3 regions of the Lactobacillus sp. ESL0225 genome follow, and region 2 is predicted to be linked to each of the others. Evidence: riboswitches for the same ligand, from Rfam matches in the RefSeq annotation. Region 2 holds a riboswitch; each other region holds the start of a gene.
The links. A riboswitch is a leader RNA that binds a small molecule or an ion and turns the genes downstream of it on or off. The one in region 2 is predicted to bind thiamine pyrophosphate.
Positions count from the first base shown of each region.

Region 1: another riboswitch for thiamine pyrophosphate. It lies ahead of thiM (hydroxyethylthiazole kinase); the one in region 2 lies ahead of F5ESL0225_RS00430 (ATP-binding cassette domain-containing protein).
Region 3: another riboswitch for thiamine pyrophosphate. It lies ahead of F5ESL0225_RS01765 (ECF transporter S component); the one in region 2 lies ahead of F5ESL0225_RS00430 (ATP-binding cassette domain-containing protein).

Region 1 is NZ_REHK01000010.1:290,107-293,392, reverse strand. Features, by position in the region: gene thiD (bifunctional hydroxymethylpyrimidine kinase/phosphomethylpyrimidine kinase) at 1-489, opposite strand, end outside; gene thiM (hydroxyethylthiazole kinase) at 503-1,291, opposite strand; TPP riboswitch at 1,363-1,466, opposite strand; gene tenA (thiaminase II) at 1,558-2,217, shown strand; gene F5ESL0225_RS07410 (alpha-L-fucosidase) at 2,228-3,286, opposite strand, start outside.
Region 2 is NZ_REHK01000003.1:29,079-32,364, forward strand. Features, by position in the region: gene F5ESL0225_RS00425 (energy-coupling factor transporter transmembrane protein EcfT) at 1-554, opposite strand, end outside; gene F5ESL0225_RS00430 (ATP-binding cassette domain-containing protein) at 565-1,920, opposite strand; TPP riboswitch at 1,972-2,061, opposite strand; gene F5ESL0225_RS00435 (helix-turn-helix transcriptional regulator) at 2,200-3,129, shown strand.
Region 3 is NZ_REHK01000006.1:18,261-21,546, forward strand. Features, by position in the region: gene F5ESL0225_RS01760 (M42 family metallopeptidase) at 200-1,282, shown strand; TPP riboswitch at 1,341-1,429, shown strand; gene F5ESL0225_RS01765 (ECF transporter S component) at 1,475-2,053, shown strand; gene F5ESL0225_RS01770 (tyrosine-protein phosphatase) at 2,211-2,957, shown strand; gene udk (uridine kinase) at 3,020-3,286, opposite strand, start outside.

The sequences.
Region 1 (3,286 bases), on a different contig from region 2:
GGGATACTGTTTTTCGCTGCTTGCCTTAATTCCCGTCAGTACTTCAGCTTCGGGCAAGTTGGGTGTTACTAAATCTGCAAGTGGTAAAAGTTCCTCTTTGACAGTTTTAACAGCATCCTTACTTAGCAGGGGTGCACCGCCTTTAGCTACCATTACGGGATCAATTGTAATGGGACCAAAATCATACTTTTTTAGGTTAAGAGCAACTTGATGCACGTGAGCTGCATCGCCAAGCATTCCTGTTTTGCAGGCACGGATCTTAAAATCAGCGGCAAGTGAAGTAAATTGTGCGTCAATTAGTTCTAATGGTATTAAAAAAGAGTCTTGTACACCAAGGGTATTTTGTGCGGTAACAGCTACCACCACTGCTGTACCAAAAACTTTTTGCATTTGAAAAGTCTTAAGATCGGCCATAATACCAGCACCACCACCAGAATCGGTTCCAGCGATTGTTAATACTTGGGGGAAAGAATTAATTTTTTCAGTCATAAAAAGCCGTCCTTTAGTCAAATTTTGCTATTTTTTCAATATCGGCAACTTGAACTTTAGCCAAGTAGTCTATCAGATGCATACCGAACGTGCCAGGGCCAATTTTTGGATGGTCTTTAGCTAGTAATTCGCCAGTAGCTGCAAATACCAAGGTGGCAGTTTGAGCTGCTTCAAATGGATCAGCCCCAACTGATGCAAAAGCTGCCACAATACTAGATAGTACATCACCTGAGCCAACATGGGCTTGAAATAGCGGGGTGCCGTTGTAAACATGTGCAATCTTCTTGCCATTGCTGATTGTGTCTGTTGCACCACTAGCAATAACAACACAGTCCAATTTTTGAGCCGTTTTTTGGGTGATTTGGTCAAGATTACCTGAACCCGAACCGGCATCAATTCCTCGGGCATTCCATTCAAAACCCCCTAAAGCTGCAATTTCGCCAGCATTACCACGGATTATGCTAACTGGAAATCTGTGGAGGAGGTCCTGCGCTGTTTGCAGACGATAATTAACCGCTCCTACAGCGACAGGGTCAAATACGATAGGCTTTTTATCTTGGGTAGCTAAAGCGCCTATTTTTTTCATTTGGGCAATTTGCAACTGGGTTAAGGTGCCGAGATTAAGGGTAACGCTTGAAGCCATCTTAACCATTTCTTCGGCTTCGGCAATTTCCTTACTCATAATTGGTGAAGCACCAATAGCATTTAAACTATTAGCAACATCTTGAACGGTGACAAAATTAGCAGCATTTAAAACAACCGGATTTTTTTCTCGTAATTCATTGAGAATATTTAACTTCATTTCAACCTCCAACAATTGCACTAGCCTACTTGCGTAAATAAAAAGCTTTGACACTATCATGTGTCAAAGCTTAACGGTTATTGACACGTTCCTACGCAAGAATTAGCTTACAGGTTCAAAGGGTCTAGAACGTAGTTCCATCTCAGCCGCGATGGGGGCTCCCCTCGTGTTATCGCTTTCTATTATAATGATTTTTTCTGTTTAATACAATTAAAAATAGGCATAAAATAAGAATAAAATTAATAAAGTAGAAAAGAGGCAAATTAATGAGTTTCACGCAGCAATTGCATCAAGTAGTACAAAATATATGGCAAAAAAGTCTGGTGCATCCTTTCATTACAGAATTACAAAGTGGCCAACTACCGTTAACAAAATTTCGGTTTTATTTACTGCAGGATCGATATTATTTAGTTGAATTTAGTAAGTTCCATCATCTATTAGCTGAACAAGCAGGTAATCCGCAAATCAAACAATTTTTATTGCAGAGTGAAGCAGATCTTAAGGCTTGCGAATGGTCTGTCCGCAGTGATTTTTTTACGGAATTAAAAATTACTCCAATGGAAATTAGACAAACAGCGGTTGCGCCTACGGCGTATAATTATGTCAATCATATGTATCTGACACTCGAACGTGATGGCTTTGCCCCAGCAATCGCTGCAATTGTTCCTTGTTATTGGTTGTATCAAGAAATTGGGCAAAAATTAGCTGAAGTTGGCTCACCCGTAGCACTCTATCAAACATGGATAGATACTTATGATAGTGACTGGTATAAGGTCAATGTGACACATATTTTGCAATTAATAAATATTTTGGCTAGTCAAGCCACCGCAACTGATCGTCAAATGATGCAAACAGCTTTTATTCGCAGTAGCTACTACGAATTACAGTTTTGGCAAATGGCTTACGCAAAAGAGCAGTGGAAATAAAATATGTGCATTATTTATAATAAATTTTGGCAACTCGTTCAATTAAATTAGTTCCATATTCAAATCCATCAGCTGAAATCTCTAGTGATTTTTGAGTATAGTTTTGTTTAAAGCTTAATTTTTTATTATTATCTAACCAAACAATATGACTAATTTTTTGATTATTTGGCCAATTATTAAAAACAAGTTGACGAGCTTTTTCACCGCCTAAAATAACATTACTATTACCAATATTACCAAGATTATCAACGAAGAGATAACGACCTTTGATAAAATCATGAATGTTTGATGTTGAAGGATATGTTGGGTATTCATAATTAGCAGTACCGTAAATTGCTTCGTGATTTATTTTCATCCAATGACTTACAATTTCAAGTAATGATTGGCAATGAACATTCAATGAACCATCAAATTCTGGTCCAACATTAATTAATAAATTTGCGCCAACTTTGCGTGTATGGCATATTTGTTCAATTAATTGCTTAGCTGAGATATAGTTGAGATCATTTTTAGCATTTCCCCAGTGTTTATTTAGAGTTAATGATGTTTCTGCCGCTAAATAACGATTATCTTGAACATGGTGAACTATTTTTGGATTACCGCGTTCAAAAGTTATGACATCAACTTTTTTCCCTTCACTTTGCCCTTGCTTTTCTAGTCCGGTATTATTGATAATAATTGCCTGTGGCTGTAATTTTCTGATTTCTTGATATAATGTTTCTTCTTGCCAATTTGCTTGTGGTTTATTCCAATTACCATCAAACCAGAAACCACCGATTTGTCCATAGTTAGTACAAATCAGCCTGATTAATTTACGTAATTCTATTAAATACTCACTGAAGTTTTCATGATATTTAGTATTATTCCAGTCATATGTAGCGTAATAAATAAATGGTGCTATACCTTGTTTATGGCATTCATCAGTAAAAATTTTAATAATATCTTTTTTAAATGGGGTGTGGACACAATCAAAAGAATTAATACCTTTTGTATCGAATAAGTAGAAACCATCATGATGTTTAGCTGTCAGTACAATATATTTAAAACCAGCTTTTTTTGCTAATTTAAC
Region 2 (3,286 bases):
GGCGCATCTTCAACATAGCCATGTGACTCCATTGCTTGGGCTAAATTTTCGGCTGAATTGAGGGCAATTAAGATTGCTTTGAAGTAGAGTGTAGGTGACCAAAAACTTAAATAAACTCCCCGCATCATTGCAGCGGTTTGGACTTTTTTAATTGCTTGTTTCATTTGGGGAATAAGATTAAGTGCTGCTAAAATGCCATATGCGAATTTACTTGGTAGATGAAAATTTTGTTCAAAGCAACGAGCAAATTCTGTGGTCGTAGTTCCAATAAAAACGCAGTAGATGGTCAGAGTGTAGACATAAATTCTACTAGCTAAACAAAGAGCGTTCTGTAAATTGGGTTCAGGTGTAAACCAGTACAGAGTAGCAAAGATGGTCGTTGCTGCTACTAATGGTAAAAGTAATGTTAAAAGTAAATTTTTGATTTTGACATGATTAAAAAGTAAATAAACTACTGCTATTCCAATAATGATTAAATTTGTAGGTAAGCTGGTTGTCAATGATATCTCTAAAGAAACTATTACTGCTAAAAAGAACTTAAAACCAGGATTCAATGCGAGCACCTCATTTCGTTACATAGGTTAATTGTTGGTTTTTAAAAACAAGATGATAATCACACCACTCCGCAATGTTAGTAAGGTCGTGGGTAATAATTACTAATGTTTGCCCTTGTCGAGCTTGGTTCTCCTTTAATAAATTTATGATTTGTTTAGCAGAATGATCATCTAAGCCACTTAGCGGTTCATCAAGTAAGAGCACAGCTTGACTAGCAATGATCATCAATAAAATTTGCAATTTCTTTTGTTGACCACCAGAAAGGGAATAGACAGCTTGATCTAAGGTTTGATCTAATTCCAAGGCAATTAAAGCTTTATTAATTTCTGGGTCAGTAAAGAAATGGTTGTTAGGACTTTTTTTACTCAAGTTAAGCTCATCTGCAACTGAAATATTAATAAATTGGTCACTAGCTTTTTGGAAAACTTGCCCAACTTGCCACAAATATTTACGCGCGGATAGTTGGCTAATTTCATGGTCATAATAAGTCAAGCTACCATCGTAGGATAACATTTTACTAAGGGCATTAAAAAGTGAAGTTTTACCAATGCCATTAGCTCCCGTAATGAGGGTGGTTTTACCAGCCATAATTTGTAAGTGCTTTTGGTTTAAAAGTAATCGATTTTCACTAATTTTTGTATTAGTTAAAGTAAAACAGGGTTGCTCACTTTGAGGGAGAGCAAAATGATAATTTTTTTTATCTTTATTTTTTTGCAATAAGTTATCTTTGGCTGCTGCACTTAGCTTAGTGATTACTTTTTTTTGAAATTGAAATATATTGTCACAAATATTTTGATAATTGCTTAAAAGATGATCACTAATGAGAATAGTTTTCCCTTGTTTTTTTAAAGCTGCTAATTTGTTAATTAAAAAGTGCCGAGTATCTGGGTCACAACTGGCAAATGGCTCATCAAGTAAATAAAGATCTACATCCATTGCTACTAGAACAGCTAGTGCGACTCGTTGCTGTTCACCACCAGACATTGTATTAATTTTTTGATCAAGTAGATGGTCAATCTGGGTAAATTTAACGGCCAATTTAAGACGTTGGGCATATTGTTCACGGTCAACTTGGAGGTTTTCTAAAGCGAAGATAATTTCTTCTCGCGGAGTAGACATTGTAAATTGTTCACTAGCATTTTGGAACAGCATCGCAGCTCGTAAGCCATTTAAATCAACTTCCCCAGTGAGTTGACCAGCATATTTGGGATAAAGTGCTGCAAGTATTTTTAGTAGGGTAGATTTGCCGCAGCCTGAAGGTCCTACTAATAATGAAAATTCTTTTGTAGGTATGGTTAAACTAAGGTTATCTAAAATTTTATTCTGCAGGTCATATGTAAAAGTTAAATTTTTAATAGTAATCAATTTTATTTCCTAAGTATAAAAAAAGTCATCATGGCTTCATACCAGATGACGTAAAATTCAAGTGATTTTCCCTTCGTTGGCATTATCCATGCAGGTTCAGTGGGTATGTTCTCAGCCTTATCGGCACCCCAAGATTAGTGTCATTATACCTAAAAGATGGTTTGCTGTCTATCTTGATCATGATATTAAAGTAAACTTTTTTGCTTTAAAAATTTATAAGTAACAAATCTTTTGATATATAATTAAAGTATAATATAAAATCATTGAGAAGGTGAAGGTATGACAGCAGCTAGGCTGGAACAATATTTAGCGAGTGTTTTACAAGCAATAAGTACTGATACAAATGAGGTATGTCTCAAACCAGTTAATAGCACTTTTGATCTATTTACGATTTATCTTGAAAATCATAATACTGGTCTACATCGCTATCAAACTGCTCGTCAAACTATTATTTTTATGGTGGCAGGAACAATAAACATAAAAATCAATGGAAAAAATATTCGTTTAGCAACAGGAAATAGCGTTTTTTTAGAACCAAAATGTGAATATGATGTTCCTAGGCAAACTAAAGAAGATATAATCGTTAAATTTGAATTTACTAATCATTTAAATTTTCTCAATGCTATAGCTAAATTTAATGATGACGAGCAGAAAATAGTTAGCCAAATAAAGTTATCTCTTAAGACGGAGCGGTTGTTATATTTAAAAAATTCAAAATTAGCCAAACCCACCCAACTGATGAGAAGAATCGTTGATGAGTATTTAAACCAAAATTTGTTTACTAGTGAAATGATTAGAGCAGAATTAATGATGGCATTTTTAACAACGATTAGAAATCAAAAGCTATCAGCTCTACCACTGGTTAACTATGAATTTGCTGAGACAGCTCTAGATCAATATATTGATGAAAACTTTGCTCATATTACTTTGGAACAAACTGCAAAGCATTTTGGTTTAAATCCTAATTATTTTTCAACTTTAGTTAAGCAAAAAACTGGAAAAAGTTTTGTTGAGCATGTTGATGAAAGACGCATGCAGGAAGCACGTACCTTACTAGCACGCCCTGATATTTCGGTTAGAGATATTATTGCTCAAGTAGGATATAGTGGTAAATCTTTTTTTTATAAAAAATTTAACGAGTATTATCATGAAACGCCAGTTCAAATGCGGACAGAATTATTTAGACAGGCGAATATCAACTTAAAATAGCGGTATGTTAATTTTATTATATAACTATTGTTATATTATATATATATAAACTTCTGCTTGCTGGATACATATGCTACAATCGCTTTCAAAGTTATATTTATAGCATAATTGGTTGTTAATGACTTTAAATTGAAATCACATAGGTGTAGCCGAAAGG
Region 3 (3,286 bases), on a different contig from region 2:
TATTTACCTTTCACTTTAAACAATTTAAATTTCTAATAAAGTCGATTATATCATTTTCTAGATGAAATAGTAGATAGTTTTAATTTTTTTTGTCTATACAAGGTTTTTATTTAAAAATGAAGTTTAATTTAAATTGTAGTTTTCTTAATATAAATTTTGCTACAATTAAGAATAATAGTAAAAAATGAAAGGCTAAAAAATGAAAAAAGAAGAAGAAATTAAAATGCTTAAAGCCTTTGCAGATGCAAACGCAACCTCTGGCTTTGAAGAAGAATTTGTTAAATTGTTTACAGAAACTGTGAAGAGTTACGCTGATATTAAAATTGATGGTATGTTGAATGTTTATGCAGCTAAAAAGCAAAATAAAGCTCACCGTCCAATAATCCAGCTTGATGCACATTCAGATGCTGTTGGCTTTATTACACAGGCTGTAAGGCCTAATGGCTTAATCAAATTTGTTCCACTTGGTGGCTGGGTTAAATACAATATTCCAGCTTTACGTGTCAAAATTAGAAATCGTGATGGTGAGTATATTCCAGGAGTAGTGGCAACTAAACCGCCTCATTTTATGACTGAAGCAGAGCGTAACAATGTTCCAGATGTTGCTGACATGTCGATTGATGTTGGTTCAAGCTCACGCGAAGAAACTATTAATGATTACAAAATTGACACTGGCTGTCCAATTTTCGTTGATGTAAAATGCGAATATAATGATAAGACAGGTTTGTTTTTTGGTAAAGATTTTGATGATCGCTTTGGTGCAGCCGCAATGGCGGATGTTCTTGAAGAATTAAAAGATGAACAAACAAACTTTAATATCGTTGCTGCTCTTTCAAGTCAAGAAGAGGTTGGGTTACGAGGTGCGTATGTAACAGCTAGGGAAGTTAAACCCGATTTGGCGATTGTGCTAGAATCATGTCCAGCTGATGATACTTTTACCCCTGACTGGTTATCTCAAACTGGTCTTAAAAGAGGACCGATGCTACGTGACATGGATACCTCATTCTTACCTAATCCTAAATTTCAACAGTATGCCTGCGATGTAGCTGATAAAAATCATATTCCTTATACGCGCTCAGTTCGTACTGGTGGGGGACAAGATGGAGCCGCTATTTACTATGAAAATGGTGCACCTACTATTGTGATTGGTATACCTGTACGATATGAACATTCACCATATTGCTTCAGTGCATACCATGATTTTAAGGCTGCAGTTGATTTAGCAGTGGCAATTATTCGTGACATGACTGAGGAAAAGCTTGCTAGTTTTAGTAATTTTTAAATACTTAATAAAATAAAATCGTGTAAGCAAAGGCTACACGATTATGCTATAATACAGAAGAAGTCACTAGGGGTGCATATAGCTGAGAAATACCCTCTGAACCTGAACGGGATAATTCCTGCGTTAGGGAAGTGTAACAGAGTAAATTACTAAGTACTCCTAATGACTTAATAGTTATTTAGGAGTATTTTTATGTTTACAAGATCATCAAAGTGGAATACTAAATCAATTATTTTAGTTGCTTTAATCGGAATAATTATGGGTGTGATTTACACTTATGGCTTCAATTGGGCCTATAATTTAATTAAAATGGCCTTGATTCCAACAGGCTTTGCACCGGTAGTTGATACAGTTTTTACAGGTTTGTGGCTCATGGCTGCGCCTTTAGCAATATATTTTGTGCCAACTGCTGGGTCTGGTACTATTGGTGAATTATTAGCGGCAGTTGTTGAAATGGCGATTGGGGGACAATGGGGAGCAACGACTATTATATCTGGTATTCTACAGGGGGCATTAAATGAAATTGGCTTTTTCCCTAAAAAAGAACGCTATCAGAAATTTTCTTGGGCAAGTGTGATAACAGGAGCAATTTTTGCTGGCTTGGGCTGCTTTATTTTGTCATATGTGCTTTATGGTTGGTCAAAATTTAGTCTTGTACTACAAATAACAATGTTTATTACTAACTTGATTTCAGCTGTTGTTTTTGATGGTATTTTAGTTAAATTAATTATTAATATGTTTGAACGTGCTGTAAAGCCAAAAATAAGTTAATTAGAGTAAAATAGTTGCAACTTATCCTGTCCAAAGGTTGATAGCAGATAAAACAGTTAGCGGCTATTTTTGTTTTGGTTGAAATTTGGCTCTAGCTCGAGTAAATTTTTTGATAAAAAGAATAATTCGGATATATTAGATATAGATAAGGGGAATTATGGTAAAAGATATTACGAACTGGCGCTCATTAGGCGGTTATGTCGGTGCAAATGGGAAAAAAGTAAAAGAAAATATGCTTTTTCGGTGTGGACAGTTATTTGATTTATCTTTAGAGCAAAAGGAGGCCGTCCGAAATAAATATCAAATTAAGCAATTAATAGATTTTCGTGGTGCTGATGAACGAAAAGAATATCCAAATTATATTTGGAATGGATTAACTTATATTACGATAGATGTTCTAGCAGATGCTGCTACTAACCAAGCTAGTCTTGATGAAATTATTTCTGCTAATGGGGATGTTGCAGGTAATATGCTAATTACATACAAGCAACTAGCTTTAACAAATTCTGCGCGTGAGGGATATCAACAATTTTTGCTGACTCTAGTTGACAATCCCGTACCAACAGCTTTCCATTGCTTTGCGGGAAAAGATCGCACTGGTGTTGCAGCAGCGTTAATTTTAAAGTGTTTGGGTGTTGGTAATCATGATATTTTTACTGATTATTTAAAGACAATTGAAGCAAGAAGCAAAGCTAATAACGAAATTTTAAATCTTTTAAAAGGACAGTTAGATGCAGTTCAACTTGAAAGTGTAAAGGCAGCACTAACTGTACAGCCTTCGTATTTAGAATGCTATTTTAAAACAATTGAGCAGAATTATGGGGATTTTGATAATTACTTGGTAAATGGGTTGAAGTTGCCAACTAATTTTAAGGAAAAAATGCAAGGTACTTATTTGGAATAATTAATGAATAATCATCAAATAACTTAGTAGCAAAAAGGACTGATCTCGAACATAAAGGAGAATCAGCCCTTTTTATTTAGAACAGAATGTACTTTGGTTGTCAACATATCAATAGCAACATCATTAGTGCCACCTTCTGGAATAATGATGTCAGCATAACGTTTAGTGGGTTCAATAAATTGATGATACATCGGCTTAACTGTGTCAAGATACTGTTCAATTACTGAATTAATTGAGCGCCCACGTTCTTCAATGTCTCGTTCAAGTCGGCGAATAAAACGAATATCGTCATCAGTATCAACGTAAACTTTAATATCCATTAAGTCACG